DNA from 3 places in the Marivibrio sp. genome. Region 2 is predicted to be linked to each of the others. Evidence: riboswitches for the same ligand, from Rfam matches in the RefSeq annotation. Region 2 holds a riboswitch; each other region holds the start of a gene.
The links. A riboswitch is a leader RNA that binds a small molecule or an ion and turns the genes downstream of it on or off. The one in region 2 is predicted to bind cobalamin.
Positions count from the first base shown of each region.

Region 1: another riboswitch for cobalamin. It lies ahead of RIB45_RS17420 (CbtB domain-containing protein); the one in region 2 lies ahead of RIB45_RS09310 (hypothetical protein).
Region 3: another riboswitch for cobalamin. It lies ahead of RIB45_RS06495 (HupE/UreJ family protein); the one in region 2 lies ahead of RIB45_RS09310 (hypothetical protein).

Region 1 is NZ_JAVJQE010000015.1:328,593-338,848, forward strand. Features, by position in the region: gene coaBC (bifunctional phosphopantothenoylcysteine decarboxylase/phosphopantothenate--cysteine ligase CoaBC) at 1-685, shown strand, start outside; gene dut (dUTP diphosphatase) at 722-1,171, shown strand; gene RIB45_RS17395 (RrF2 family transcriptional regulator) at 1,185-1,637, shown strand; gene RIB45_RS17400 (hypothetical protein) at 1,654-3,039, opposite strand; gene RIB45_RS17405 (phosphoenolpyruvate carboxykinase) at 3,186-4,793, opposite strand; gene RIB45_RS17410 (HugZ family pyridoxamine 5'-phosphate oxidase) at 5,136-5,873, opposite strand; gene RIB45_RS17415 (CbtA family protein) at 5,870-6,625, opposite strand; gene RIB45_RS17420 (CbtB domain-containing protein) at 6,660-6,839, opposite strand; cobalamin riboswitch at 6,928-7,188, opposite strand; gene pnp (polyribonucleotide nucleotidyltransferase) at 7,654-9,834, opposite strand.
Region 2 is NZ_JAVJQE010000009.1:112,562-122,817, reverse strand. Features, by position in the region: gene hutG (N-formylglutamate deformylase) at 1-560, opposite strand, end outside; gene RIB45_RS09345 (dienelactone hydrolase family protein) at 621-1,289, opposite strand; gene RIB45_RS09340 (Lrp/AsnC family transcriptional regulator) at 1,389-1,850, opposite strand; gene RIB45_RS09335 (DUF6356 family protein) at 2,017-2,265, shown strand; gene RIB45_RS09330 (VOC family protein) at 2,269-2,730, opposite strand; gene RIB45_RS09325 (MarR family winged helix-turn-helix transcriptional regulator) at 2,828-3,313, opposite strand; gene RIB45_RS09320 (class I SAM-dependent methyltransferase) at 3,387-4,466, opposite strand; gene RIB45_RS09315 (hypothetical protein) at 4,463-4,807, opposite strand; gene RIB45_RS09310 (hypothetical protein) at 4,867-5,244, opposite strand; cobalamin riboswitch at 5,280-5,530, opposite strand; gene RIB45_RS09305 (TerB family tellurite resistance protein) at 5,669-6,094, shown strand; gene RIB45_RS09300 (Lrp/AsnC family transcriptional regulator) at 6,085-6,579, opposite strand; gene ald (alanine dehydrogenase) at 6,739-7,863, shown strand; gene RIB45_RS09290 (hypothetical protein) at 8,245-8,511, shown strand; gene RIB45_RS09285 (WD40 repeat domain-containing protein) at 8,571-10,256, shown strand, end outside.
Region 3 is NZ_JAVJQE010000008.1:35,865-46,120, forward strand. Features, by position in the region: gene RIB45_RS06485 (cisplatin damage response ATP-dependent DNA ligase) at 1-870, opposite strand, end outside; gene RIB45_RS06490 (ligase-associated DNA damage response exonuclease) at 875-1,894, opposite strand; cobalamin riboswitch at 1,966-2,161, shown strand; gene RIB45_RS06495 (HupE/UreJ family protein) at 2,210-2,437, shown strand; gene RIB45_RS06500 (sll1863 family stress response protein) at 2,478-2,762, opposite strand; gene RIB45_RS06505 (phytoene desaturase) at 2,880-4,436, shown strand; gene RIB45_RS06510 (phytoene/squalene synthase family protein) at 4,414-5,526, shown strand; gene RIB45_RS06515 (TspO/MBR family protein) at 5,574-6,047, shown strand; gene RIB45_RS06520 (hypothetical protein) at 6,062-6,226, shown strand; gene RIB45_RS06525 (carotenoid 1,2-hydratase family protein) at 6,238-7,164, opposite strand; gene crtD (1-hydroxycarotenoid 3,4-desaturase CrtD) at 7,167-8,723, opposite strand; gene RIB45_RS06535 (polyprenyl synthetase family protein) at 8,887-9,789, shown strand; gene RIB45_RS06540 (methyltransferase) at 9,801-10,256, shown strand, end outside.

The sequences.
Region 1 (10,256 bases), on a different contig from region 2:
CGCCGACAGGCCGCTCGCCGGCCGCCGGGCGTTGGTGACAAGCGGCCCCACGCACGAGCCGATCGATCCCGTGCGCTACATCGCCAACCGCTCCAGCGGGCGTCAGGGGCATGCGATCGCCGCGGCGCTGGCCGCCCTGGGCGCAGAGGTGACGCTGGTCTCAGGCCCGACCCAATTGCCGGATCCCGCCGGCGTCGCGGTGGTGCGGATCGAGACCGCGGCGCAAATGGAGGCGGCCTGTCGCGCCGCCCTGCCGGCGGACGTCGCCGTCTGCGCCGCCGCCGTCGCGGACTGGCGGGTCGCCGACCGCGGGGCGCACAAGCTGAAGAAGCGCCCGGGCGAGCCGCCGCCGCCGCTCCCGCTCGCCGAAAATCCCGACATCCTCATGGGGTTGAGCGCCCCGGGCCCGAGCCGGCCGGCGCTGGTGGTCGGTTTCGCGGCCGAAACGGAGAAGGTCGCAGAGCACGCCGCCGAAAAGCGGGCGCGCAAGGGCTGCGATTGGATTCTCGCCAACGACGTTTCCGAAGGCAGCGGGACCTTCGGCGGCGCCGACAATGAGATCACGCTGATCACCGCCGAGGGGGCCGAGCCCTGGCCGCGCCAGACCAAGGCCCAAGCGGCCGAGGCGCTGGCGCGGCGCATCGCCGATCATTTCAAGGCCGCCGCCCGGGACGCCGCCGAATAGTCCCGCGCCGGTCAGTCGAAGGACCATCGATCCGATATGGAAACAATTTCTGTAAAAGTTGAGAGATTGCCGCACGGCGCGGATTTGGCGCTTCCGGACTATGGCAGCGCGGAGGCGGCGGGCTGCGATCTGCTGGCGGCGATCGACGGGCCGGTCGCCCTGGCGCCGGGCGCGCGGGCGATGATCCCGACCGGGCTGCGCCTCGCCCTGCCGCCGGGCTATGAGGCCCAGGTGCGCCCGCGCTCGGGGCTGGCGGCGAAGCACGGGCTGACGGTGCTGAACACGCCCGGCACGGTCGACAGCGATTACCGCGGCGAGGTGAAGGTTATTCTCGTCAATCTGGGCGACGCGCCTTTTACGATCGAGCGCGGCATGCGCATCGCCCAGATGGTGGTCGCCCCGGTGACCCGCGTCGCGTGGGCGGAGACGACGGATCTGGACCGCACCGCCCGCGGCGTCGGCGGCTTCGGGTCCACCGGGCACTGAGAGAGGCGGCGGGATGCGGCTCACCAAGAAGCTCATGTTCGCGATCGAGGCGGTGCTCGACATCGCCTACCACGCCTCCGATCAGCCGGTGCAGTCGAAAGAGATCGCCGAGCGTCAGGGCATCCCGCGCCGCTATCTGGAGCAGGTGTTGCAAGGGCTGGTGCACGCCGGCGTCCTGCGCGGCGTCCGCGGGCCGCGCGGAGGCTACCGGCTGGCGCGAGAGCGCCGACGCATCACGATCGCCGACATCGCGCAAGTGGTGAGCGACATGGAAGGCGGCCGCGACCCGCTGACCGATCCCGCCGGCTCGGAACTGGGCCATGTCGTGCTGCGCCCGATCTGGCAGGAGATCGAGGATTACGCGATGCAGCGTCTGTCCGAGACGACGATCGAACATCTGTGCGTCGCCGCCCGCAAGGCGGGCATCGAAAGCCAATCGCAAAGCCAGTTCGATTTCATGATCTGAGCGGAGGCTGCGGGCGTCACGCGGCCGACACCAGCCCCTTTTCCGGCCGCGCCGGGTCGATCAGACGCGCCGCCGCGCCGGTCAGGCGGAAACCGTCGCCGTCCCACAGCACATCCTCCTCCGACGCGCCGAACCAGCCGGGCCCCACCGCCGGGCCGCGCAGCCGAAGCCCGCTCGCCTCCCGTCCGCCCGCCTCTCGTCCGCCCGCCTCTCGTCCGGGGGCGCGCGCCGACAGGCCGGGCAGCGGGGCCAGACCGGGCGCCGCGCCGCGTCCGTCGGCGAGCGCGTCGGCCCGCCGCCACAGGGCGGGACCGGCCGTCTCCGGCAGGCTCAGGCAATCGAGCAGCGCGATGCGCTCGCCGCGGGTGCGCCGACCGAACAGATCCAGCCGGCGGGCCAGACCCGGCTCCGCCGGGCCGTCCAGCACCCACACGGCCTCAAGGCGCGAGGCGAGGTGATCGGCCAACAGCGGGTCTTCGTCGGCCGCGTCCAACAAATGCTCCAGCGCCGCGGCCGGCTCGGCGATCAAGGTCGGGCCCGTCTCGCCGGACGCCTTCAGCAGCGAGGCGATCTCGCCGCGCCGCGACTGGCCGGCGTGCAGGATCATCGTGCCGCCCACCGCCATGACCAGCCGGGTCGCCGGTCCGGCCCCCAGCGGGTCGAGCGGGTCGCCGGAGCTGAGAACCACGGTGTGCCGGACCGCCGCGAAGGGCCAGGCCGCCAACAGGGCCGAGGTCGCGGCCGCGGCGGAGCGCCGCGAGGCGATCACCGAATGCGGCGAGGGCGAACGCTGGGCGGCCGGATAGAGCGCGAACGCCCGGTCCAGCGGCGTGCGTTGGCGCGCCTCCATGATCTCGATCGTCGCGCGGGTCAGCGCAATGCGCTCCACCCCGCGCACCCCGATCACGGTCTCCGGCCGGCCGGCGCCGGTGGTCTCCAGGATGTCGCTGACCGCCTGGGCGGCGCGCCCGTCCAGGCCGTAGACCAGCCCCGGCCCCGATTCGGCGGCCAGCCGCGCCGGCGCGCGCGGCGCGATCGCGGTCGGCACGCCCGCCTTGACCGCGCCGATATGCATCAGGATCGCCGCCGGCTCGCCGGGTCCGTGGATCATCAGGGGTCGGTCGGCGCCCAGGTCCCGATCGATCAGCGCCTGCGCGATGCCGTCGGTCAGGCCGGCCGCCTCGTCGAAGCCGAGCGACAGGCCGGGCGCGATCAGGAACGGCCGGTCCGGCGTGCGGACGGCCGCGCAGTCCAGCCATTCGGCCGCCGCCCCGAAGCTCGGCGCCCGCTCGGGCAGGCCGTGCAGGATCGGCCCGCCGTCCTCCGCCGCCTCCACCCGCACCGCGGCGGGCGGCAGATCGATCGGCGCGGTCGGCGTCGGTCCGTCCGGATAGAGCTCCATGAGGTCTCAGGCGTCCTCTTCGACTGGTCTGGCGTCCAGTCTAACACGCTCCGACGCGCCGCCCCACCAAAAGCGAAAGCCCTACATCGGTCCCGCCCAGGAACTCCCGCACAGGCGGATATCCGCTGAGGCGTCGCGCCGGGTCCCTAGGCTGCGTAGATTCCCGCTTTCTTGACGTCGTCGGAGACGTGGTCCTCGAACTGCTCGAAGTTTTTCTCGAACAGGCCGCGCAGGGTGCGGGCCACTTCGTCATAGCGTCCGCCGTCGGCCCAGGTGCTTTTCGGCTGCAGCACCTCCGCCGGCACGTTGGGGACGGCCTCCGGGATCAACACGCCGAAATTCTCGTCCGGGACCTTGGCGACGGAGCCGAGCTTGCCCTCGATCGCGGCGCGCACCATGGCGCGGGTGTGGTGGATCGACATCCGCTGCCCTTCGCCGTAAGAGCCGCCGGACCAGCCGGTGTTGACCAGCCAGCAGCGCGCGCCGGACTGCGCCATGCGCTCGCGCAGCATCTGGGCGTAGACGGTCGGATGGCGCGGCATGAAGGGCGCGCCGAAGCAGGTGGAGAAGGTCGCCTGCGGTTCGGTCACGCCGCGCTCCGTCCCGGCGACGCGGGCGGTGTAGCCGGACAGGAAGTGGTACATCGCCTGTTCCGGCGTCAGCTCCGCGATCGGCGGCAGCACGCCGAAGGCGTCGGCGGTCAGCATGACGATGTTCTTCGGCTGTCCGCCCTGGCCCGTCGGCTCGATGTTGGGGATGAAGTCGATCGGATAGCTGGCGCGGGTGTTTTCGGCCAACGTGCCGTCGTCGAGGTCGAGCTCGCGCGTCTGCGGATCGAAGACGACGTTTTCGAGGATCGTGCCGAAGCGCCGGGTGGTGGACCAGATCTCCGGCTCCATCTCCGGGTTGAGCTTGATCACCTTGGCGTAGCAGCCGCCCTCGAAATTGAAGACGCCGTTGTCGGACCAGCCGTGTTCGTCGTCGCCGATCAGCCGGCGCGTGCCGTCGGCCGACAGCGTCGTCTTGCCGGTGCCCGAGAGCCCGAAGAAGATCGCGACGTCGCCCGCCTCGCCGATATTGGCGGAGCAATGCATCGGCAGCACGCCGCGGGCCGGCAGCAGGTAGTTCATGATCGAGAAGACGGACTTCTTGATCTCGCCCGCGTACCGGGTGCCGCCGATCAGCACCAGGCGCTGGGCCAGATTCAACAGCACGAAGCATTCCGAATTCGTGCCGTCGCGTCCGGGCAGGGCGTTCAGATGCGGCGCGTGCAGAATCGTGAAATCCGGCTCGAAGCCGCTCAGCTCGCTCGCCGCGGGGCGAATGAACATGTTGCGCGCGAACAGGCTGTGCCACGGGCTCTCCGAGACCACCCGCACCCGCAGCCGATGCTCCGGATCGGCGCCGGCGTAGAGGTCCTGGACGAAGACGTCGCGGTTCTGAAGGTAGCTGGCGGTCAGCGCGTGCAGCTGGTCGAAGCGGCGCTCCTCGATCGGCTTGTTGACCGCGCCCCACCAGACCTGGTCGCGGTTGGCCGGCTCGTCGACGATGAACTTGTCGTTGGGGGAGCGGCCGGTGTAGGCGCCCGTCTCGACGCTGAGCGCGCCGCCCGTCGTAATGGTCCCAAGGCCGCGGCGCACCGTCTCCTCGTAGAGCGCCTCGGCGCCGTAGTTCCAGTGAACCGGGCCCGGATTGACCACCCCGTGATTGTCGAGCCCGAACGCGCTGGGAGTCCCGAGATCTTTCGACGCCAAGGCTTTCCTCCTCCTTGCAAGCGGCCCGGCCGCGCCCTGAGGGCGGCGGCCCGGCGGTTCTTCGGGGAGGGCGCGCTTCGTTGCAAGCGGCGCGCCTCGCCCCGGACCCCATCCGATCCGCGACCGGCCGCTTTCCCCGTGTCGGGAGGCGGCGCCGGGCGCGGCTTTCGGCTGTTCTGACGACGCCGCCGGTCGACCCGCGGGACGGGGCGGTCGACGGCCGAGGGTTTGCATAGCGGGGCGGGGCGGGGGGATCAACCGATTCCGCGGCCCGACGGCGCGCCCGGCGCGCAGGCGTCCGCGCGAAAGCCGTTCAGCCCGCCCCGGGGCGCCGAGACCCCGTTACGCCCGCGCGCGTTTGACCAGCCGTACGAGCTCGACCCGCGCGGCCTCGGCGTCGCGCACGGGCTTGTCGAAGGGAAGCCGCGCGGTCTCGCCGCCACGGCGCAGGTCCGCGCCTTCGGGGTCGATCCCGGTCAGCCGCCAGCCCGCCCCCGGGAGGCCGAGAAGCCGGTTGGCGTAGAGGGCGACGGCGTCGGAATGATCCTCGTTCATGTGCTGGACGACGTCCGATTCGGCCGCGGACAGCCCCGCCGCGTCCGCCGAGCCGGGGTAGAGCAGGGCGTCCGCCTCCTCGATCCAATGGATGCGTCCGAAACCGGCGACCAGATGGGCGCGCTCGATCTCGAAGCGATAGAGCGCGAAATCGCCGAACCCGGCGTAGAGCGCGGCCGAGGGATGGCGGGCCACATAGCGCCCCTGCAGGCGGGCGCGCTCGGCCGCGTCGGCCACGCGCTCGATGCGGCCCAAAAGGCTGGCCCGCGCGCCCGTCAGCGGCTCCGCGAGGCCGGCCGTGCCGTCCAGCAGCAGGGCGGCGCGCGGGTCGGCTTTCAGGTTCTTGGTGTGGTCGGCCAGGTCGCTCAACAGCATCACCGGCCGGCCGGCGAAATCGCAGGCGGTGAGGACGAGAGAGACATAGGGCGCGCCCCCGTCCGCCGTCTGCGTCGACAGGGCGGCCCGGTCGACCGTGCGGGCCAGCGTCCGCACCGCCTCCGCCGGATCGTCGGCGCCGCGCGTCATCGCACCCCGGCGCGCGCGGCGTCCTCGGCCGCCGCCTCCGCTTCGCCGCGGGCCCAGAAGGTCCCCGCCGTCCAGCCGAGCAAGGCCCAGAAGACGGCGGAAACCGCGATCGAGGTGGCGGCGTACTCCGCCGCCAGCTCCGGCGGCGGCGCGCCGCCGGCGTAGCCCGGATGCGGCGCGCCGATCAGATGGGGCAGCGCGATCAGGGCGAGGCCGCCCAGGATCATCGGCCATTTCGCCGCGCCCTCTTTCGCGAAGACGGCGAGCGCTAGGCCCGCGGCCGTGGCGAGAGCGGTCCCGATCCACCAGATCTGGCGGTCCACGATGTCGGCGGCGAAGGTCCCGGGAAGCTCCGGCGGCAGGCCGGCCGCCGGGGCCAGCGTCAGCGCGAGAAACCCGCCTGAGCCCCAGATCAGGCCGCGCCGGCCGTCCACTTTTCCGCCATAAACGGCGAAGGCGGCAGTCAGCAGCAGCGCGAAGCCCGTCGCCAGCACCATGTTGGCCATGACGGTGTAGAGCAGCCGTTCGATCCCGGCGTCCGGCGCCCAGGGCGCGCCGATCGCGCCCGTCCCGTGGTCGTGCTCGGCGTGCGCGAGCACGATGCGGAATCCGTCGAGCGCCGGGGCGGCGGCGCTCTCATAGGTTTCCGCCTCCATCAGGATCGGCGTCGTGGTGATCGTCTGCAGGCCCGAGATGAGCGCGCCGACGAGCACGCCCGCGGCCAGCGCCGGGGCGATGATGCGTTTCAGCATGGAACGGTCCTCGGCGTGACGCCGATCCCCGGCCTTAGTGGCAGGGGAAGGCGAAGGCGTGGCGCGCGTCGTGCGCCGCATTGTGCAGCGTCGACGAATTGGCGAGCCCCGCCCCGAAGACGAGGAGGGCGCCGAACAGCGCGGCGAACAGCGCGGCGGCGAGACGGGTTTGCGGGCGCGCGACGGCGCCCGTCTTGGCGGTCATGGTCTGCATGGAAGTCTTCCCCCTTCTTTCGTCACACCCGACGAAACACGCCTGCGCGCGACAGCGGCAGGCCCTTCAGGCGAAGCGGCCCCGAATGGGCGCGCCTCAACGCTCGGCAGGTCTCCCGGCTCGCGGGTCGTCGCTGAAGGATCCGCCTTCCCAGCGCGCGCGAACGCGCCCCAGTGGCTTCGCCGATCCGCCCTCTCTCAGGGCCGGATCGGGGATCCCCGCTCGCCGCCTACGGTTGCGGGGGCAGCCCGGGCTCGGCGCCCCCTGATGGGTAGGCGCTCTCCCCGTGTTCCCTTTTAATCCCCCAGGCCTTTGGCCGTCCCGGGGAACCGATCGTCTGCCGGAATCAGTACGACGCGACGCTATCGACGGTCAAGCGGCGATGACAGACCCGCGCCAGAGTCCCCGGCGAAAGCGGGGACCGGGTCGGGCGGCGCGCCGGCGGCGGCGCAGGCCGCGGGAGGCCCCCGCCTGCGCGGGGGCGCCTGATAACAAACGCCCGGCCCCATAAACCCCGCAGGAGTCCCCGCGAAAGCGGGGACCTGGTCGAGCGGCGCGCCGGCGGCGGCGCGGGCCGCGAGAGGCCCCCGCTTGCGCGGGGGCGCCGGGCGGAAAACTGCGGCAAGCGCGACAACGCTGTCGGGAGTCCCCGCGAAAGCGGGGACCTGGTCGAGCGGCGCGCCGGCGGCGGCGCGGGCCGCGGAAGGCCCCCGCTTGCGCGGGGGCGCCGGGAGAGGCTGCGATGAAAAACGCCCGCGGGGCGGACCCGCGGGCGTCTCTCGTCTCAGGCTGCTCTCAGACCGATGGGGCGCGATCAGTCCTCGCGGCGGTTCCGCCGGGGGCGGTCGCCCCGGTCGCCGCCGCCGCGCGGCTCGCGCTTGGGCAGCTGGTCCTCGATGTCCTCGCCGGTCTCCTGATTGACGACGCGCATCGAGAGGCGGACCTTGCCGCGCTCGTCGACGCCCAGGCACTTGACCCAGACCTCGTCGCCCTCGTTGACCACGTCGCTCACCTTCTCGGTGCGGCCTTCGGCCAGCTCTGAGATGTGCACGAGCCCGTCGCGGTTGCCCATGAAGTTCACGAAGGCGCCGAAGTCCATGATCTTCACGACCTTGCCGCGATAGAGCTTGCCGGGCTCCGGCTCGGCGACGATGCCCTGGATCCACTCGACCGCCTTCTGGCCGGCGTCGCCGTCGACGGAGGCGACCTTGACCGTCCCGTCGTCGTCGATGTCGACCTTGGCGCCGGTGACCTCGCAGATCTCCCGGATCACCTTGCCGCCGGTGCCGATGACGTCGCGGATCTTGTCCTTCGGCACCTGGATCGTGACGATCCGCGGCGCGTTGGAGGAGACCTCCTCCCGACCCGACGTGATGGCCTTGGCCATCTCGCCCAGGATGTGCAGGCGCCCGTCGCGGGCCTGGGCCAGCGCGGTCTGCATGATGTCCTCGGTGATCGAGGTGATCTTGATGTCCATCTGCAGCGAGGTCACGCCCTGCTGCGTGCCGGCCACCTTGAAGTCCATGTCGCCGAGATGGTCTTCGTCGCCCAGGATGTCGGACAGCACGGCGACGCCCTCCGGGTCCTTGATCAGGCCCATGGCGATGCCCGCACAGCTTTTTTCCAGCGGCACGCCCGCGTCCATCATCGACATCGAGGTGCCGCAGACGGTCGCCATCGAGGAGGAGCCGTTCGATTCGGTGATCTCCGAGACCACGCGGATCGTGTAGGGGAAGCTCTCCTTCTCCGGCATCAGCGGGTTGAGCGCGCGCCAGGCCAGCTTGCCGTGGCCGATCTCGCGCCGCCCGGTGAAGCCGACGCGGCCGGCCTCGCCCACCGAATAGGGCGGGAAGTTGTAGTGCAGCATGAAGTGCTGGCGGAATTCGCCCTCCAGCGCGTCGATGATCTGCTCGTCCGAGCCGGTGCCAAGCGTGGTCACCACCAGCGCCTGGGTCTCGCCGCGCGTGAACAGCGCCGAGCCGTGCGCGCGCGGGATCACGCCGACCTGGCAGTCGATCGGCCGCACGTCGGCCAGACCGCGGCCGTCGATGCGCTTGCCGGTCTTCAGGATATTGCCGCGCACGACGCCGGATTCTAGCTCTTTGAAGAGCTTGCCCGCCAGGGAGACGTCAAGCTCCTCCTCTTCGAGCTTGGCGATCGCGGCCTTCTTGACCTCGCCGACGGCGTTCTGACGCTCCAGCTTGTCCTTGATCGCATAGGCGTCCTGGAGGCCGGCCTCGGCCAGCTCCTTCAGGCGCGCGCGAACCGGCTCGGCCGCCGGATCCTCGCCCGGCAGGTCGAACGGCTCCTTCGCCGCGTCCTCGGCCAGGTCGATGATCATGTCGAGCACCGGCTGGAACGCCTTGTGGCCGAACATGACGGCCTCGAGCATGCGCTCCTCCGAGAGTTCGGAGGCCTCGGACTCGACCATCAGGACGCCGTCCTGCGTGCCGGCGACCACGAGGTCGAGCGCGCTGTTCAGCTTGGTGTCGAGCATCGAGGGGTTGAGCGTGAGCTCGCCGTCGATCTCGCCGACGCGCGCGCCCCCGATCGGACCCATGAAGGGCGCGCCGGAGATCGTCAGCGCCGCGCTGGCGCCGATCATCGCAGGGATGTCGGGATCGTTCTCGAGATCGTGGCTCAAGACGGTGCAGATGACCTGCGTCTCGTTCTTGAAGCCTTTGACGAACAGCGGGCGGATCGGACGGTCGATGAGACGGCTGGTCAGCGTCTCCTTCTCGGTCGGCCGGCCTTCGCGCTTGAAGAAGCCGCCGGGGATCTTGCCCGCCGCGTAGGTCTTCTCCTGGTAGTGGACCGAGAGCGGGAAGAAGTCGAGGCCGGCCTTCTCCTGCTTCTCGAAGACGACGGTGCACAGCACCGCCGTGTCGCCGTAGGTGGCGAGCACCGCGCCGTCGGCCTGTCGGGCCATGCGCCCGGTCTCCAGGGTCAGCGTGCGGCCGCCCCACTCGATTTCACGTTTGTGGATTTGAAACATCTCGTCTCTTCAGTCGTTCGGCGTGCGGCCCGCGCGTCGTCGCGGAGGCCGCCCGCATCTCTTTTCAGCGGTCAACCGGCCCCCTCCCCATGAGGGGGTCCGGCCGGCGCGCCGCCCCTTGTCGGGCCGTCGTCGGGGCCTGTCGCGAAACCCGGGTCTGTCGGTCGTCCCCACCCGGATCGGTCTAGCCCGCTTCATGCGCTTGGTCGGCGCGCGGGCTGTTTCGCGGCCCCGGCCGACGGCCGGGCGATGCGCCTATGGTGTCGTCGCCTCCGGGAGCGCCGCGCGCATGCGGCTCGGGCCCGGACCCCTCCGCCGAGCGGGGGACTTGTCCCGCGGCGGGCCCCGTTTCGGCCGACCGGCCTGAGCCGGGGCGGTCGAAAAACGGGAGCGACAAATGCGAACGGGGCGCCGGCGACTTT
Region 2 (10,256 bases):
GCCGTCGCGGCCAGCGCTTTGGCGAGGCCCGGGTCGCAGGCGCCGCCGCCCGCCGTCCCGAAGTTGAGGTCGGGCAGCCTGCCCTCAAAGAGTCGCGGCACGCGAGAGCGGATTGAATGCGCCTCCCACAGGACCGCAAAGCCGTGGACGCCGACGAGGCGCGTCATCTCCGCCTGAAGGGCCTCGTGATAGGGCGTCCAGAAGCCGTCGACGCGCGCGAAGGTCTCCGCCATGTCGGGGCCGCAGTCGTCGATATAGATCGGCCGCTTGTCGAAGGTGTCGATGGGAATGAGGCCGGTGGTGTTCTGGCCCGGATAGAGATTTTCGTCGTCCGGCGGTCGGTTGAGATCGACCACATAACGCGAATAGTTCGCCGCCAGCGCCGAGCAGCCGAGATCGGCGGCGAAGTCGTACAACCGGTCGACATGCCAGTCGGTATCGGGAAGCCGGCGCGCTTCGGGGGTGAAGCGCGCCAGAATTTCGTCGGGAACGGCCAAGCCGGCATGGGGGATGCTGACCAGCACCGGCCCCGCGCCCTGGTTGAATCGGTAGGGTTTCATGCCGGCTTCTATAGGCCGTCGCCGCGCTTCTGTCGACGCGGCGTTTTTTTCGCCGTGCGTCTAGGTCGCCAGATGCCTCTCCAGGAAGTCGATGGTGCGGCCCCAGCTGGTCTCAGCGGCGTTCTTGTCGTAGGCCTCGACCTGATCGTTGAAGAAGGCGTGCTGCGCTTCGTAGCGGTGCAATTCCGCCACCGGCGCCGGCGCCTGCTTCAACTCCGCCTCCAATTGGCCGACGGCCTCGGGCGTGCACCAATCGTCCTGCGTTGCGAAATGGCCTTGGAAGGGGACCCGAATCTGCGCGGGGTCGGCCTGCTCCTTCGGCGGGATGCCGTAGAAGCAGACGGCGACATCGCATTCGTCCAGCTTCACGCCCGAAATGATGGTGAGCGCCCCACCCATGCAAAAGCCCATGACGCAAACCTTCAGGCCCTTGGCCTTGAGCGCCTGGGCGGCGCCGCGCACCTCCTGCGTGACCGCGCCGCCCCAGTCGAGATTGCTCATGATGTGGTTGGCCTCATCGGCGTCGCCGGCGATGCGGCCTTCATAGAGGTCGGGCGCGAGCGCCGTGTAGCCTGCGGCGGCGAACCGCTCGGCCGTGCGCTTGATCTGGTCGTTCAGCCCCCACCATTCCTGGATGACGATGACGCCGCCTTTGGGCGCGTCGGCTTCCGCCAGATAGCCGTCGACCTGATGGCCGTCCGGACAGTCGATCTTGATCATGTCGCCCATAAGCTCGCTCCTCTTGTTCGTCGCGCGGCGCGTCTCGTCGGCGTCGCTGAGCTTAAGACATAGGCGGCGCGTCGGGACGTGAAAAGACGCGGCTCCCGCTTACGTCAAATAGTCGAGCGGCAGTTCCGTCGTGTTCTTGATCTCCTCCATCGCGAAGGACGAGGAGACGTCTGTCATGTCGACCGAGGCGATCAGGCGCTTATAGAAGCGGTCGAACGCCGGGATGTCCGGGATCGCGACCTTCAGCATGTAGTCGATCTCGCCCGACATGCGGTAGAACTCCACGACCTCGGGAAACTGCTTCACGGCCTCCGCGAAACGCGATAGCCAGTCGGCGTTGTGGTGGGCCGTGCGAACGGCGACGAACACCGTGACCCCCAGACCGATCTTGGACGGATCCAACACCGCCACCCGTCCCCGGATCACGCCCCTTTCCTCCAAGGCTTTGACCCGACGCCAGCAGGGCGTGGTGGACAGGCCGACGCGCTCCGCCAACTCGCTCATCGACAGCGCGGCGTCGCGCTGCAGTTCGGCCAGAATCCGTCGGTCGATTGCGTCCACTGTTTCTTCTTTCGGGGCAGGGGTGCGATAGCATACCAGTAAACGCTTTTATTATAAAATCTTTTTCTAAGACCATCCAGGATCGGCGCGATGTTCGCAAAGATTTGTCCCGCCGATCGCATTAGGCTGGTCGCGTCATCCTGAGAGCGAGAGAGGAGAGCGCGCCATGACCGATCTCAAGCGGTTGTTCACCGAGCACCCGGCGAGCGTCGGAGAAAGCTACGGCGAGCATATGGGGCAGGCGCTGAGCTTCGCCGGCGGGTGCTTCTTGGCCGGCCTCGCCTGCCTGATTCACGCCTTACTTCCCTTCGCTTGCGTCAAGACGGGCAGCCGGCGGATCGCAGCGCTGTATGAGCGGATGGTGACCAACCGGGTGCGCGCCGAGCGCCGGAGCGTCGCCGCGCCGGCGGAGTAGCGCTCACCCCGGCGGCTCGGCCGCCAGCGGGACGCACGGCGCCCAAAGATACCAGTCCGGATCGAACAGATAGCACTCGCGCAGCCCGTGGGGCTTGTCGATCGTCCCGTCGAGGACGGTGTAGCCCCATTCGCGCGCACGCGCTTCGCAGACGTCAGGGTCGAGCCCGTAGAGCCGGAATTCCGCGCCGACGCCCCGCCCCTGGACGGAGCGCACGAGGCCGCTCATCCGATGATCCGAATAGGTGTGGTCGGCGTGGAGCATCCACTGAGCGCCGATCGCGGGCAGGCGCAGGAAGGCGAAATCCTCGTCCCAATAGACCGGCTCCGCCTGAAAGACGTGCTGGGCGAAGCCGACCGACGCTTCTACGTCGCGAACCAGCAGATTTAGGCCGAGCCCGGGCGGCAGGCCGCGACCGAAATCCGGGGCGGGCATCCAGGGCGTCTTGGTGCTTTTCTTAGTCATGGGGCGGTGATCCTGAAACGGCGCGCGAACCGCGGCTATGATGCCCATGGCGACGCCGTTCGCTCCAGCCCCATTTTCGGGACTGCGGCGGGGCCGATCACCCTCCGGCCTCGCCCTTCAGCGCTTCCGCCCGGGCCTGCAGTTTGGCGAGCGCGGCGTCGAGCGCCGCGCGCTCCTCATCGCCCAATCCCTCCAGCAGATCCGCTTCCCAGGCCAGCGCCAGCGGCGCGATGCGCTGATAGACGCTTCGCCCGCGCTTCGAGAGCCTGAGGACGATCAATCGATTATCGCGCGAATCGGTCTCCCGGGTGATGAGACCGGCCTCCGTCAGGCGGGCGACCGCCCGGCTGACCTTGGCCTTGTCCATCGAGCCGCGCTCGGCCAAGCGATTGGACGAACTCGGCTCTTCCCGCCCGAGATTCGCCAGCACCCGCCATTCCGGAATCGTCAGGTCGAAGCGATCGCGATAGATCGTCGACAAGGCGCCGCTCACCGTGTGCGCCAAGACGGCGAGGCGATAGGGTAGGAAGCGCTCCAACACCAGCGCGTCGTCTTTCCCGGAGGAAGGAGCGGCTTGATCCATCCTGACCCTCTTCGGCGTTCGACCTCTCGATCGTTTCATATAAAACGAGGGCGACGGACGGCGCAACCGACGCTCACGCGTCCGAGGCGATGCGCAATACGGCGAGGCTGTAGGGATTGAAGAGGTTCGAGCCGGCCTGGTTCAGAACCAGTTCTTCGATCGCGAACAGGCCGTCCGCCTCGCCGCGCCGGATCAGTGAGAAGAGGTTCATATTGTAGCAGCAGCAAAGCGCCCAAACGCTTGCGTTCGCGTTCAGGACGGCGTCGTCCAGATCGAAGCGGTAGCGCTCCGCGATCGCGGAAAGCGGCGCATTGTCCCGCACTGCGGTCAAGCAGCGGCCGAGCGTCGCCTGGGCCAACGCCGCATCCGCCTGCCAGCCGAACGGCTCGAACAGTACGAGGCGGCATCCGGGCGCGCGCTTGGCGAGATCGACCAGGAAAGACGGCGGCAGAAACGCGATTTGCTCGACGGCCGCGCAGCTGAAGATCACGGGATTTTTTAGCCCCTCCAAGAAGGAGAAGTCGGGTGCGTAGAAGTCGAAAGCGGCCGCCGTGAAGCGTCCGCCGCCGGGCTTCGCCATCAGGGCTTGGGCCGCCTGGCGGCCGCTGTGCGATTGTTCCGCGCCCACATAGTGCAGGTCGGGCCGCCCCAGGCGCGCGGCGATCGCGGCGAGATTCCGCCCCCAGCCGCAGCCCAGTTCGACGACGGCGTCGACACGCGGGTCGATCGCCGCGACGACGGCGTCGCGATAGCGTTCGTCCCGGCAGGCGGCGCGCGGCGCCTGGCGATAACGTCCGTCGCTAACGACGACGAGATGTCCCGGCTTGGGAACAAACGCGCCCGGCGCTATGCGTACCGGAAAGCTCTGACGTCGGATGAAGGCGCTGACGAGACCGTCGCTTTCGGGCGGAGGGTCCATCTCGGCCAGAACGTCCGCCGCACTCGCCGCGGCGTCGAGCACCCGTTCGAGCCGGTTCAGCAGTTCCGCCCAATTGGCCTCATAGTGCCGCTTCTGGTGGGCGTTCAGGCGCATGAAGCGGCCCGCAAGAACGCTCAACGCGCTCGACGAGCCGTCGACCGTCAGGCCGGCGATCGACAGCGCGCGGCCCAGCATGGGTCCGTCCAAGCCGGCGCCGCCGGTCGCCTCCGTCAAATCACCTTGTCCTCGCCCACGATCTCTGCGAGCCATTTCAGGTGGCCTCGAAGCTCGCGCCGGCGGGTCAGTTTTTCGCGCGCGGTGGCTGGCAGTTCGGCGGCGTCCAGCACGCCCTTGCGGATCAGAAGGTCGACCAGATCCTCCAACACCCGGCTCATTTCCAGATCGCTCTGCGTCAGCAGATTCTGGGGATCGCGCGCGCCCGAGCCGAGGCCCAGCTCTTCGAGAAAGGCGGCAAGCTCAGGGTCGTCCGCCGCCATATAGTGCGGGCAGCGTTCCGACTTCCGCGCCTCCACGGCGACCACTGCGCCCCGGCCGTCGCGCCTGACGAATGGCATGATCCGCTCCGCTCGTCCTCGTTGCGGCCGGACCTGCGCCCGGCGGCGTGGCGATGAGCTTAGCGTCGCCTGCGTCCGCGCGAAAGCGCCGCCGCAGGGTAGCGCGAGACGTCCCGCAGCAGGTCGCGCAGCCGAGCCGCCTCGCCGCCGCTCGCGGAAAGCTCCGGCCGCTTGGCCAACTCGCGCGCCGCGTCGGCCGGGTCGACGCCGCCCGGCAGCGCGATCAGCCAGCCCAACAACGCGTCCTCCGCGAGGCCCGTCGGCGGATCGTCGAGCGCCAGCAGCCCGCGCAGCGCAGCGCTGGGATCAAGCCGCGCCCAGTCGCGGTCATGCGCGCGCAGGGAGTCTCCGTCATGCGCCCGCATGGAGTCGCCGTCGTGCGATCGCGCGGCGCTGCCCCGCGTCGCGAAGGAAGGGGCCGAATCGAAATACGCCATAAAAACCTCCTCCCGGGGCACCCCGCCCGGTCGTCGACTAGGGTTGGGAGGCGGCAGGTCTCCTGGCTCGCGGGTCAGGGCTTCGTCGCCGGCCTTCCCGCGGTCCGCCGGTCCCTCGATCGGTTGCGATCGGGACCCGAGCGGACGCCGCAGTGGCGCGCTGGGGCGACGAGGCTCGCCGCTTACAGTTGCGGGGGCAGCTTCGGCATAGGCCCGACGTCAGACGGGCCGCACCGAATTCCCTCTTCGTCCCCGTCTCCGGGGAACCGCCTCGATGAAGAAAAAGGCTACACCAGTTCGAGGCTTTGACCAGCGCGAAAACGACGGCGCCCGTTCCGTCGGCGGCGAATTGACCGCGGGCGGGGCTTCGGGCGATGATCGGTCTTCGCCCGTCCGGTTCCGCGACGAAGGTCTCGCGCTCATTATGTTCGACACGTTGCGCCAAGCCATCGCCGACACGTTGGAGCGCCATCGCCAGCAACCGTTCCTGGACGCGGCGATGGCGGCGTGCGCGCTCGTGGCGATGGCGGACGGCGAGGTCTCGCTATCGGAACAAAGCCGCGTCGACGACGTGCTGGAGGCGATAGACCGGCTGGCGCTGTTCGACGTGCATGAGGCCGTCGACCTCTTCAACGAGTATGTCGAGGGCGTGACCGCAAACCCGACAAAAGGCCGAAAGCGCGCCCTGGATGCGGTCGCGCGCATGAAGGACGACGCTGAGGCGGGGGATCTTTTGGTCAAAGTCTGCCTCGCCGTCAGTCGGGCCGACGGAGAATACGCGCCCGGCGAGCGCGACCAGATCGCGGCCGTGTGCCGGCGCCTCGGGCGGGATCTCGCCGATTACGAATGAGGAGCGTCGAGCGCCGCGCGGGCGCTCCCCGGGATCGGCACCGTGCGATGCACCACGGGGCGCAAGGCGACGTTGGATTGGATGCGCTGAACATGCGGCAAGCGCGAGAGGTGCTGCTGGTGGATGCGCTCGAAATCCCGCATGTCGGCGACAACCACGCGCAGCAGATAATCCGCCTCGCCCGCCAGCAGGAAGCAGTCGACGACGCCCGGACAGGCGGCGACCGCGCCCTCGAACGCCTTCAAGTGGGTTTCGGTCTGCGACGCGAGCGTCACCTTGACGAAGACGCTCGACTGATACCCGAGCCGCGCTTCGTTCAACACCGCCGTGTAGCGTTCCACGACGCCGTCCTGCTCAAGACGCTGCAGCCGGCGCTGGCAACTCGACGCGGAGAGGCCGACACGCTCCGCCAACTCGGCCAGCGTCGCGCGGGCGTGATCCTGGATCGCCTCCAGGATGCGGATATCGGCGGCGTCAAAGGTCATTTTTGCAAGATATATGCGGATACATCGCTTGCAACGCAAATTTTCTGCAAAACAAGCCGATTGGTCCGCTCAGGACGAAAGGACATTCCCCGGCCGCAGGCTTACACTGGTCTGTGCAATCAACAACCGGTTTCAAGCCGAAGAGAAGGGGTGAAGGCGATGCTGGTCGGCGTGCCGAAGGAAGTGAAGAACCACGAGTACCGGGTGGGGCTGACCCCCACCAGCGTGCGCGAATTGGTCCATCACGGCCATCAGGTGATGGTGGAGACCGGGGCCGGCGGCGGCGTCGGCGCGCCGGACGCGGATTATGAGGCCGCGGGCGCGCGCATCGTCGACGGAGCCGACGCCGTTTTCGCGGAGGCCGAGATGATCGTGAAGGTCAAGGAGCCGCAAGCCTTCGAATGCGCCAAACTGCGCGCGGGCCAAGTGCTGTTCACCTATCTCCACCTTGCGCCCGATCCCGAGCAGACTAAAGGCCTGAAAGAAAGCGGCGCCATCGCCATCGCCTACGAGACGGTGAGCGACGCGCGCGGCGGCCTGCCGCTGCTGGCGCCGATGAGCGAGGTGGCCGGCCGCATGGCCGCCCAGGCCGGCGCGCATTGCCTGGAGAAGGCTCAGGGCGGGCGCGGCGTGCTGATGGGCGGCGTGCCGGGCGTGCCGCCGGCCAAGGTCATGGTCATCGGCGGCGGCGTCTCCGGCGCGAACGCGGCGCGCATGGCGGTCGGCATGGGCGCGGACGTCACCATCCTCGAACGCCGCGCAAGCCGGCTGGCGGAGCTGGACGAGCTGTTCCAGGGCCGAGCCAAGACGCTGTATTCGACAGTCGACGCCATCGAGAAGGGCGTCCAGGAGGCGGATCTGGTGATCGGCGCGGTGTTGGTGCCCGGCGCGGCGGCGCCCAAGCTCATCACCCGCGAGATGCTGAAGACGATGCCGGAAGGCTCCGTGGTCGTCGACATTGCGATCGACCAAGGCGGCTGCCTGGAGACCTCGCGTCCGACGACCCACGCCGAGCCGACCTATATCGAGGAAGGCGTGGTTCATTACTGCGTCGCCAACATGCCGGGCGCAGTGGCCCGCACATCGACCTTTGCGCTCAACAACGCAACGCTCCCCTTTACGCTGGCGCTCGCCGACAAAGGCTATCGTCAGGCGTTGGCCGAGGACAAACACCTGCGCGCCGGCTTGAACGTGCACGAAGGGGCGATCACCTATAAAGCGGTCGCGGAGACGCTCGGCTACGATTACACGGCGCCCGAGGAGGCGCTGGGCATCTCCTACTGAGCGACACGGCGCCGCGCGCCGTGCGCTCAGCCTGCGCGCCCGAGCGCGGGCGAAGAGGGCGTCGATCTCCCGTCCTTCGAAGCGTCGGCGGAGGGCGTGGCTTGGCCGTATACTGGGATCGTCCGCTCGCCGCGCCCCGGCCGCCTGCGAGGTCTTCGTGGAGCGGAAGCGCTCCTCTCGTCATCGTCGCCGCGTTCGCTCAACCGCCTTCACGGCGCGGCGACCTCGTGCGTGGGCCTCGGGCGTCGGCCCGCCCCGCCCCTGCGGGACCCGCGCGACGCAGAAACCCTCTTCCGCTTTTTGCCACTTTAGATATTATAATAGCTGCGTACCTACTAAAGCGTTTATCCGAAACTCAATCACACAAGGGGGACTCGAGATATGTCACGGGCGAATTTGGAGGCGGCGTCGAAGGCGCTGCAGGAGTTGAAGAGCAATCCGGAGGCGCTGAAGCGTCTGGACGTGGCCTTCACGGGCTTGCGTCACGACCTCGGCATGGACGTGGATGACGATACCTTCCGCTACATCCTGAACGCTCTGGTCAACCAGAAGGTCATGGGCGGCGTCGATCTGTTCGAGGGCAAAGCGAAGACCCGTCTTCCGGGCGGTTTCCAGATCATGGCCAACATCAAGGAGGTGTCGGCCTAGTCTGCGCGCGCGCCCCAGGGGCCTTTCAAGAAAAACGCACTGTCGCGGGGTCGGCTCCGATGACCGCAACCGCCTTCAAGATCAACTCAATGGCCGTCGATCCCGGCGGCCGTTTTCTTGTCGGCGGGTTGCAGTCGGGCGAGATCGCCCTGTTCGAGCCGACGGCGCTTCACGAAATCGCGCGGCTGCAAACGAATCTCGGAGACCTCTACGCCGTGGCGGCGCATCCGAACCGCCCCCTTCTCGCGACACGCGGAATGGACAGCCAAATCGCCCTGGTGGACGTCGAGGATCCGACGCAGCCGCGGCTGATCGATCGCTTCTCGACCCGTCTCCTGCGCCCCTGGAACGATGTGGTCGATGTGCCGCGCAACAACAGCCAGAGCCAGGCCCTCTGCTTCCATCCGACCGAGCCGCGGCTCGCGACCCGGTCGGCGAGCGCCGGGGTCTTGGAACTCGACTATGGGGGCGATCGGTTCGAGCTCATACATTGCACCCGGCTGCACGGCTTGGAGGATTTCGCGACGGCGTTTTATCCGGATGCGAGATCGCACGTGCTGGCGACGGGGGCGCTCGGCCTGGTCGTCTTCTCGCGCGACGGTCTGACGTTGGAGGAAGTTCGCATCGGCTCCAACAACGTGCACTGGTTCGAAGCGGTGGGGGATAACCGCTATCTCGTCGCGACCGACGATCGACGGGTGCTGCGCTTCGACATGATGCAGCGCTCGGTCGAACGCGCGGGGCCGGTCTTCACTTTGGACGACCTTGAGCATGTGCATTTCAACAAGACCTCAGGGCGTGCCTTCGCCGTCGGGTTCGATCGCCGCGTCTACGAAATCGACCCGGAGACATGCGCGCCCATAGGCGTCGTCTACCAGGCGCCCTTCAAGATGCGCTGGTTCAAGACGTTGCCCGACGCGCCTGATGTCGGCTACGCGCAGTGTTTCGACGGGGCGATCTACAAGGTGGATCTCGCCGCCGGCGGCCCGGTCGCCAAGACCCGTCGCACGCCGCCGCCCCTATGGAGCGTCTGTCGGTTGCCGGACGGCCGGCTCGCCGCGACGGGGGAGGGCGACGAAATCGTGATCCTGCACGTCGGCGGCGACCCGGACGAGAAGCGGCTGCACCTGACCCCGACGGCCGTGCTGCGCAAGACGGAGCGCGCGTCCTACACCAAACGGATGACGGCTTCGGAAGACGGCGTCCTGTTCCTGGCGCAGACGTCCGGCAAGCTGTTGCGCGCGCCGACGGACGGCGGCCCGTGCGTCGAACTCGCCGACTTGGGGAGCGCCGTGCGCGACGTGGCCGTAAGCGCCGACGGGACGGCGGCTTTCGTCTGCCTGGAAGACGGTCGGGCCCTGCGCCTGCATGGCGAGAGCGGGGCGGTCGAGGCGCAGTGGCGCTCGCCCGCCGACATGCCGCTCTGGGCGTTGGCGTACAATCCCGCCCGCGATCTGCTGGCGGTGGGGGAGCGTCACGGCCGCATTCGTCTGCTCGACGCGCGCACGTTGGAGGAGCGTCATCCGGGACCCGTCAGCAAGCGGGTCAAGCGGGTGCAATGGCTTGATGAGGGGACGCTCGCCTACAATCAGGAGGATTCGTTGTATCGGTATCGGCTGGAGGAGGATCACGCGGAGGAATGGGTGACCGCGGTCGGCAATACGATCGAGGACTTCTGCTGGAGCGCGCGGTACGGCTATCTGATCTTCATCAGCTATACGACGCAGATCGGTTTGTGCGATTTC
Region 3 (10,256 bases), on a different contig from region 2:
ATCGTTGAAGGGTCTGACCTGATCGTCGCGCAGGATCAGCAATTCGCCGTCCAAGACGGCGTCGAAGTCTGCGCCTGCGACGATTTCGGGGAAGCTTCCGCCGATCTCGTCGCCCGTGCGTGAAAAAAGCTTCGCCGCCCCCTCCGAAGCCGCCAACTGAACGCGGATCCCGTCCCACTTCCATTCGGCGGCGAAGTCGGCGGGGTCTAGGCCGTCGAGCTCCGTCTCCTCCAACGGGTTGGCCAGCATCATCGGGCGGAACATCAGCCGGTCGTCCACCGCCGGCGGCCCGGCCCGGCCGTCGAGCCAGGCGAAGAGGTCCTCATAGGGCGGCGCGAGGCCGAACCACAGCTCCTCGATCCGGTCGAGATCGACCTGGCCGTAGCCGGCGAGCGCCGTCTTGGCGAGGCGCGCCGAGACGCCGACCCGCAAGCCCCCCATCAGCAGTTTGAGGAGCGCGAAGCGGCCGCCGGCGTCCAGCCGGTCGAGCCACCCGGCCAGCAGATCGGGGACGTCCTTCTTGCGCGCCTCCTGCACCGTCTCGACGACGCTCGAGAGCGCGAGCGGCGCGTTCTCCCGCGCAGGCTCGTCCGGCCCCGGCCACATCAGAGAGACGGTTTCCGCCAGATCGCCGACGTAGTCGTAGGACAGGCGGAAGAGGACCGGGTCCGCGCGCTCTTCGATCAGCCCGCGAATGACGGCGGGCGTGGCGACGCGCTTCTCGAACCCGTCGGTCAGGGCCGCCAGCGCCCAGCCGCGGTCCGGATCGGGGGTCTCTGCGAAGTAGCGTTCAAGATGGCGCAGCTTGCCGTTGCGCGACGCGGTGAAGACGAGACGCTCCAGCAAGTCGGCGAAGGCTTTGACCGCCATCGGTTCAGTCGTCCTCCTCGTCCTCGCGCCCGACGAGGGAAAGGGCGTCCGCGTCATAGCCCTCGCGTCGGGCGTAATGGACCAGCGCCTCCTCCCGGCCGTGGGTGACCCAGACCCGCGGCGCGCCGACGTCGGCGAGCGTTTGGATCAGCTCGTCCCAATCGGCGTGGTCTGAGAGGATCAGCGGCAACTCCACGTTGCGTTGGCGCGCGCGCTGGCGCACCCGCATCCAGCCCGACGCCATGACGCTGAGCGGGTCCTTGAAGCTGCGGCTCCATTTGTCGGCCAAGGCGGAGGGCGGGCACAGCACGATCTCGCCGGCGAGGCTCTTTTTGTCTCGACGGCTCACCGGCTCGAGCGGCCCGAGCGCCACGCCGTGCGCCTCATAGAGCTCGCAGAGCGCCGTCATCGCGCCGTGCAGATAGATTGTGCGGTCGTAGCCCGCCTGACGCAGCAGGCGCAAAAGCCGTTGGGCCTTGCCGAGCGCGTAGGCCCCCAGCAGATGCGTGCGCTCGGGGAAGGTCTCGAGCGAGCGCAGAAGCTTCCCGATCTCCTCCGAATCCGGCGGATGACGGAAGACCGGCAGGCCGAAGGTCGCCTCGGTGATGAAGACGTCGCAGGCGACCGGCTCGAACGACGGGCAGGTGGGATCGGCCCGGCGCTTGTAGTCGCCGGAGACGACGACCCGCGCGCCCTTGTATTCGAGGACCGCCTGCGCGCTCCCCAGCACATGGCCCGCCGGCGCGAAGGAGACCGCGACCGGGCCGATCCTGACCGTCTCGCCATAAGCCAGCGTCTGCTTGGTCTTCCAGGCGTCGGCGCCGTAGCGCGCGGCCATGATCGCCAACGTGCCTTCGGTCGCCAGCACATGGGAATTGCCCCAGCGCGCGTGGTCGGCGTGGCCGTGGGTGATCACCGCGCGCTCGGCCCCGCGGTGCGGGTCGACATAGAAGTCGCCCGGCGCGCAATAGAGCCCGCCGTCGGTCACCTGCAGCCAGCGTTCGGGATCGGCGTCCGTCGTCATGGGCGAAAAGTTAGGGCGGCGGGCGGCCTGCGCCAATGAAACCGTTGCGGGAGCGCCTGCGCCTCGCTACCGTCCGGTTCGTTCGTGACGGTCCAGGGCGCTTTTGCGTTCGGGATAATCGGGAAGCCGGTGCAAGGCCGGCGCGGCCCCCGCCACTGTAAGGCCCCAAGCGGCCGCCTTCCAAAGACGCCACTGGTCGCGCGACCGGGAAGGCGGAAGGCGGAGACGGGGTCGAGCCAGGAGACCGGCCGTCGCGACGTTGCGCTTCATCCGAGAAGAGGGCGGAGGGCCCTCGCCAATGGAGAATTGAAAGACATGATTCGCACCACGCTGACCGCCCTGGGCGCCGCCGCGTCCGCCGCCCTGATTGCGACGCCGGTCCTCGCCCATCCGGGACACGAGCCGATGTCGGGCACGCTGCACGCGATCGCTCACGAACTCGGCGGGCTCGACATCCTGCTGACGGCGGTGACGCTCGGCGTCGTCGCGGCGCTGGCCGCGCGGCCCGTGATGCGCAAACTGAAAGAGCGTCGCCGGGACTGATCCCGACGACGCTCCGTCTCAGCGTCGATCGCCGCGGCTCTTAAAAGCGCGACTTCGCGCTGTCCAACGCCGCCTTCAGGTCGGTGACGGCGAGCTGCACGCCCGCCTTGGCGTCTTCCCAGGCGCTTTCGCTGGCGTTGCGCAGGTCTTCCAGCTTCTGCTCGGTGCGCTCGCGCTTCTCGCGGAGCTCCTTGAGCTTCTCCTGGCTTTCGATCTGGGCGTCGGCCTCCTTGGCTTTCGCCTTGGCCTCGATCTTCTCGATCTCGGCCTTGATTTCGTGCAGTTGCGATTCGAGCCGTTTCTGCAGCACGTCTCTGGTCTCCATCGGAGATCTCTCCTTTCTATCCTTTGCGTCTACGGCCCATGTGATAAGGCGACCCCTTTTTGTGAAGGGGTGTTCATCCCTTGCGTCCGGCGGATGTGCGCCTGATACTGTCACGTGATGTTGACGCTCGATTCCGCAGACGCCGCCGCGCCGCCGACCGATCCGCCCGGATCGGACGAAGGCGAGTCGCGCCCGCACGCGATCGTCATCGGCAGCGGCTTCGGCGGGCTGGCGGCGGCGATCCGGCTCGGCGCGAAAGGCTATCGGGTCACGGTGTTGGAGCGCCTCGACGGGCCCGGCGGGAGGGCGGCGGTCTTCAAGCAGGACGGCTTCACCTTCGACGCCGGGCCGACCATCGTGACCGCGCCGTTCCTGTTCGAGGAGTTATGGGATCTCTGCGGGCGGCGCTTCTCCGACGACGTCGAGCTGCGCGCGCTGGAGCCCTTCTACAAGGTGCGCTTCGACGACGGCGACGAATTCGCGCTCTGCAGCGATCCGGCGGCCATGCGCGCCGAGATCGCGCGCATCAGCCCGGCCGACGCCGAGAATTTCGAGCGCTATATGGCGCAGAGCGAGGCGATCTTCCGCGTCGGCTTCCTGGAGCTTGGCGACCAGACCTTCGACGATCCCAGAGCCATGGTGAAGACCATCCCCGACCTGGTGCGTCTCAAGGCCTATCGCACCGTCTACGGGCTGGTTTCGCATTTCTTCAAGCACCCGAAGCTGCGTACGGCGCTCAGCCTTCATCCGCTGCTGATCGGCGGCAATCCGTTCCAGGTGACCTCGATCTACGCGCTGATCGCCCATCTGGAGCGGCATTGGGGCGTCCACTACGCCATGGGCGGCACCCACAAGCTGATCGAGGGCATGGTCGATCTGCTGCGCGGCCAGGGCGCGCGGGTGCGCTACGAGGCCGAGGTCGCCGAGATCACCGTCGAGGGCGGGCGCGCGACCGGCGTTCGCCTCAAGGACGGGGAGACGATCCCCGCCGATCTCGTCGTCTCCAACGCTGACAGCGCCTGGACCTACAAGCACCTGCTGCCGTCGCACGCCCGCACGCGGTGGAGCGACGCCAAGCTCGCGCGGGCGAAATACTCGATGAGCCTGTTCGTCTGGTATTTCGGAACCGACCGGCGCTACGAGCATCAGCCGCATCACATGATGGTGCTGGGGCCGCGCTATAAGGAATTGCTGACCGACATCTTCTCGCGCCACAAGCTGGCCGACGATTTCAGCCTCTATCTCCACCGGCCGAGCGCGACCGACCCAAGCGTCGCGCCCGAAGGCTGCGACGCCTTCTACGCCCTCTCGCCCGTCCCGCATCTCGACAGCGGCGTCGACTGGGCGCGCGAGGCCGAGCCCTATCGCCGGAAGATCGAGAAGCGGCTCGAGGAGACGGTGCTGCCCGACCTCGCCCGGCGCGTCGTCTCCAGCCGGATGCTGACGCCGCAGGATTTCGAGACGCGGCTGTTGTCCCACAAGGGCGCCGCCTTCGGCCTGGCGCCGATCTTCACGCAGAGCGCCTGGTTCCGCCCGCACAATAAGAGCGAGGAGGTCGAGGGCCTCTATCTCGTCGGCGCCGGGACGCATCCGGGGGCCGGCATTCCCGGCGTGCTCTCCTCCGCCAAGGTTCTCGACAGGGTGATCCCCGATGCGCGGCGCGTCGCAGGCTGAAGGCCGTGCGGGGGCCGGCGCCCCGCCGCCGCGGGGCCCCTATTGGGGCTGCTACGCCTCGCCGGCCGACCGGCGCGCCTGCCGGGCGATGATCCGCACCGGCTCGCGCAGCTTCTTCACGGCCTCCCTGCTGCTGCCGAAGGCGATCCGCGAGCCGGCTTACGCGTTCTACGCCTTCTGTCGCTTGTCGGACGATCTGGTCGATCTTGAGCCGGCCGAAGCCGACGCGGTGGAGCGCCTCCAGCGCCGCCTGGATGCGCTCTACGCCGGCCGGCCGGCGGACCATCCGGCCGACCGGGCGCTGGCCGACGTCGTGCGCGCCAAGCGCGTGCCGAAGGATCTGCTGACGGCGTTGCTCGAAGGCTTCGCCTGGGACCGCGACGGCCGGCGATTCGAGACGCTGGGCGAGGTCTACGACTATTCGGCGCGCGTCGCCGGCTCGGTCGGCGCGGTGATGGCGGTGCTGATGGACGCGCGCGAGGCCGAGACGCTGGCCCGCGCCTGCGACCTCGGCGTCGCCATGCAACTCACCAACATCGCCCGCGACGTCGGCGAGGACGCGCGGGCGGGCCGCCTCTATCTGCCGACCGGCTGGCTGCGCGAGGAGGGGATCGAGCCGGACGCCTTCCTGGCCGACCCCCGCTTCACGCCGGCGCTGGGGCGCGTCGTTCAGCGGCTGCTCGACGCCGCCGCCGACCTCTACCGCCGGGCGGAGCCGGGGATCGCGCATCTGCCGGCCTCCTGCCGACCGGCGATCCACGCCGCCCGCCTGATCTACGCCGAGATCGGGGCGGAGGTCGCCGCCGCCGACTTCGATTCCGTCAGCCGTCGGGCGGTCGTGCCGAAGCGGCGAAAGCTGGCGCTGGCGGCCCGCGCAGCGGCCGGTTGGACGCGCAGATCGCTGGAGGACGGGCGCGCCCCGGCGCTGGCCGAAACGCAGTTTCTGGTGCGCGCCGCCGCCCTGCCCGAACCGGCCTCGGGCGCGCCCGCCCTGGCGCCGGACGGTTTGGATGCTAAATTCGCCTTCATGATCGAGCTTTTCGCCCGGCTCGAGGCGCGCGACCACGCGGCCGGCCGAGCGGCGGACTGATCCGCAGCGAGCTCGTCTCTCGCACGGCGAAGGATGCGCATCCGGCGATGGATTATTGGAGCCTCGGCGCTTTCGCGCTGGCTAATTTCGCGGCCGCCTGTTCGGGCGCCTTCTTCAAGCCGGGCGATTGGTATTTCGCCTTGCGCAAGCCGCGCTGGCAGCCGCCGGGCTGGCTGTTCGCGCCGGCCTGGACGATCCTATACGGCATGAACGCCGCCGCCGGCTGGTTCGTGTGGGAAGCCGCCGGGCCTGGCGAAGCCGTGTTGCCGATGATCGTCTATGCGGTGCAACTGGTCTTCAACGCGGCCTGGTCCGCGCTGTTTTTCGGCATGAAGCGCATGGACCTCGCGATGGGCGACGTCATCGCGCTGTGGGTGTCTGTGGCGGCGACGATGGTGGTGTTCTATCCGGTCGATGCGACCGCGGCCTGGCTGCTGGTCCCCTATCTCATGTGGGTCAGCTTCGCCGGCCTGCTGAACTTCACCGTCTGGCGTCTCAACCCCGACGCCAACGCGGCCTGAGAGGGAGAGGAGTCATGCAGCCGCAATGGTTGGTCGCGATCGAGGCGGCGCTGATCTTCGGCGGCGTGATCGGCTTCGGCGTGTGGCAGCTGATCTCGCTGAAGCGCGAGAAGCGGAAGGACGAAGAAAAGCGCGCGCGCGGCGAAGAGAGCGGACGCAATCGGTTTCGCGACGGCTGACCGCGCCTCTCTCACGCCCGCCGCGGCATCCGGAACGGCAGCAGGGTCTGAACCCAGCGTTTGTCGAAACGCGTCAGGTCCAGGCTTTCGTGCATTGCAGTCAGGTCCTGCCCGAACAGCCGCGTCTCGATGAGCGAGCGGGTGTAGAAGGGCGAATCCTCTAGCGTCTTGAGCAGGCGCGGCGCGGCGCCCTCGTCGGCCAAGGTCTCCCGCTCGACCCCCCAGAAGCATTTCCCGAGCGCCCGGCGGGGCGGCGCCGGCCGCCGAGAGATCCGCCCGGCCGCATCAATGTGGAGCGCCAACGGCTCGCCCGCGCCGTCGGCGAGCGTGGGGTCGTAGAGGATCGCCGCGCCCGCGCCGTCGGGCAGCGCGGCGCGTGACCAGTCCCAGCGCAGGAAGCGTCGCTCCAGCGGCTCGGTCCCCCAATTGCTGTCGAGATACCCCTCGCCGCGCCAGGAGAGCTGCGGGGCCGAGAAGTCGAGCGCGATGTCGGCGATCGGCCCGATCGGGCGCCAATGATGCCGGCCGCCTGGGTCCAGCGCGAAGGCTTCGGCGTTGATCGCCTTGGGCGTCAGCGTGATGCGCCCGCGCACTCGGCGGGGCAGGGGGACGGCCCATTCCTCGATCTCGGCGACCACCGTGCGGCCGTCCCAGCGGAGCCCGCTGGGTCCGACCTGGAAGAAGTCGGCGCGGCGCCTGTGCGCGCCCGCGCCGCGCTCCGTCATGCACCAGCGCCCGGGGCCTCTTCCGTCCAGGCTGTAGAGGGCGAGATTGATCGCGACGTGCCGCTCAGCCGGGGCCGCGCCGGCGCCTTTGCGTCGCGCGGCCGCATAATAGGGGGAAAAGACGCTGCCGACGAAGGCGATCAGGGTGACGCCGTAGCGCCCGTCGGCGCTGATCCCGTCGAGATACCACCAGACGTACCCGCCGTCAGGCACGCTTACGTCGAAGCGCGGTCCCGCGTCAGTCCCGCCGTCGCCGCCGCCGCCGCCAGACGGCCCGACAGCGCCGCCATCGGGACGCCCGGTCCCGGATGGACGCTGCCCCCCGCCAGATAGAGGCCCGGCAGGCGCGTCTTGACCCCCGGCCGCTGAAAGGACGCCCGCCAGCCGTGGCTCGCCCGGCCGTAGAGCGCCCCGCCCGTCGCCGGGAACAGCTCCGCGAAGGTCCGCGGGCCCGCCGTCTGAAACCCCGCGCCCGCCGGCGAGAGCGTCAGCCCGCAGCGGGCCAGCAGATCGTGCGTTCGGGTTTCGCATTTGGCGATCTCCTCCTCATCGGGCGCGGCGCGGTCGCCGTCGGGCGGCGCGTTGACCAGCAGCAGCAGGCGTTCGGCCGGGCGATCGGGGTCGCCGCCGTCCCCGTCCCCGTCCCCGGTCTTGTCGGCGTCGCCCCGGTCCTGGGCGCAGATATAGACCGTCGGCTCGTGCGGCAGGCGGCGCGCGTTGAAGATGCGGGCGAACTCGTCCTCATAGGCGCTGGAGAAGAAGACGGTGTGGCGCAGCAGCGGAAAGCCCCGCGCCGTCGCTGCGCCCAGGAAGGTGAGCGCCGAGAGCGAGCGCGCGGCGCGCGGCGGGGCGTCGACCGCGCGGGCGGCCTCGGCTCCGAACAGCCCGCCGCCCACGGCCGCGCAGTCGGCGTTGGCGATGACGGCGTCGGCGGCGATCGCCTCGCCGCTCGTCAGCGTCACGCCGGTCGCGCGGCCGCGCTCGACCGTGATCTCGGCGACCGGGCTGTCGTAGAGAACGCGCCCGCCTTTCGCCTCCACCAGCCCGGCCATGACTTGGACCAGGCGGTGCATGCCGCCCGCGATCAGCCAGACGCCGGCCTGCTCCACATGGCTCACCAGCATCAGGGTCGCCGGCGCCTGGAAGGGGGAGGAGCCGCAATAGGTGGTGTAGCGTCCGAACAGCTGGCGCAACCGCGGGTCTGCGAAGTATGCGCCCAGCGCCTTCCACATCGGCGTGAAGGGCTTGATGCCGGCGAGCTTGCCGAGCCCCGTCGGCCCGACCGCCTTCATCAGCGCGCCCATGCTGGGGGCGGGGGCGCGGATGAAGGAGGGCTCCAGCGTCTCGTAGATCGCCTGGCTGTCGGCGACGAAGCGCTTGAAGCCGGCGGCGTCCCGCGCGCCGGCGAAATCGCCGATCGCGTCGGCCGCGCGCGCGACGTCGGCGAACAGGTCGAGGCGCCCGCCGCCGGCCTCTTCCGGCCAGGCGTGGCGGGCGAGCGTGTGCGCCTGATGCAGGCCGACATGGTCGTCCAGCCGCTCCTCGATCCCCTCGAACAGCTGGTCGAACACCCATTTCATGGTGAAGACCGTGGGGCCGGCGTCGATCGGCCGGCCGTCGGGCGCCTCGACGGTGCGCATCTTGCCGCCCGGCTGGGCCTGACGCTCCAGCACCGTGACGCGCACGCCTCGGCCCAGCAGGTCCAACGCGGCCGCCAGCCCGCCGATCCCGGCGCCGATCACCGCGACGTGACGATCGCGCGTTCCGTGCATTCAGGCCTCCGTCTCAGCCTCTTTGGTCGCGCCCGACAGGTTTGTCATTGAAATTGGACACGTCGAGTGTCTATTATACATGACACATTGCGCCGTCCAAGGATCGTGACGGTCGCGCGGCGACCGGCGGTCGTTCGGAACGGAACGACAGGGAGAAGGCGTCATGGCGACGACCGAACAATTGTCCACGCGCATCGAATCCACGCTGGGCCGGGCGCTCAGCCGCGCCGGCAAGCCCGGCGCGCCGCCTAAACTGGCGGAGGCGATGCGCTACGCCGTCTTCCCGGGCGGCGCGCGCGTGCGCCCCAGCCTGTGTCTGGCGGTGGCGAGTTCGTGCGGCGACGATCAGCCGGCGCTGGCCGACGCCGCCGGCGCCGCGATCGAACTGCTCCATTGCGCGTCGCTGGTGCATGACGATCTGCCCTGCTTCGACGATGCGCCGACCCGGCGCGGCAAACCCTCGGTCCACAGGGCCTATGGCGAGCCTTTGGCGGTGCTGGCGGGCGACGCGCTGATCGTGCTCGCCTTCGAAACCCTGGCTGAGCGCATCCTGGACCATCCGGCGCGCGCGGCGCATCTGATGCGCATCGTCGCCGGCTCGGTCGGCATGCCCTTTGGAATCGTCGCCGGTCAGGCCTGGGAGAGCGAGGACGACGCGATCCTGGCGGATTATCAGCGCGCCAAGACCGGCTCGCTCTTCGCCGCCGCGACGGAGGCCGGCGCGGTCGCCGCTGGCGGCGATTCGCAGCTTTGGCGGGTCGTCGGCGAGCGTCTCGGCGAGGCCTATCAGGTCGCCGACGACATCCAGGACGTCACCGGCGATGAAGCCGTTCTCGGCAAGCCGACCGGGGTCGACGCGACCTACGCCCGACCCAACGCCGTCGCCCAGCACGGGCTGGCGGGCGCGACGCGCCACCTCAAGCAGCTGGTCACCGACGCGGTCGACGCGGTGCCGCCATGCGCCGGACAGGCGATGTTGCAGCAGATGATCCTGCAGCAGTCCCAGCGGTTCGAGCCGCCGCCGAACGCCCCGGCCGCCGGCCGCAGCGCGGCCCACCCGGCCTGATCGCCGGGCCGATGAGCGAGGGCGCCAGCCTGCGCGATCGCTGGCGCGACTGGCGGAATCGCAAACTCGCCGACCCCGATTTTCAGCACAGGGCGATCGCCAACCCGCTGCTGCGCCCGTTCGCCCGGATGGGCGTGCGGCGCAGCTTCGATCTTGTGGCGGGATTCGTGTATTCGCAGACGCTGGCCGCGTTTGTCGCGCTCGATCTGCTCGATCGCCTGAAGGAGGCGCCGCAGAGCGAGGCCGCGTTGAGCGATGCGACGGATCTCGACCCCGCCGCCCTCAACCGCCTGATGAAGGCGGCGGCGGCGGTCGGGCTGGCGGAGCGGTTCGACGACGGGCGCTGGGGGCTGGGCGCAGACGGGGCGGCGCTGGCCGGCAGTCCGGGGGCTCGGGCCATGATTCGTCATCATGACGCGCTCTATCGTGATTTGACGAATCCGGTGGCGTTGCTGAGAGGCGAGGCC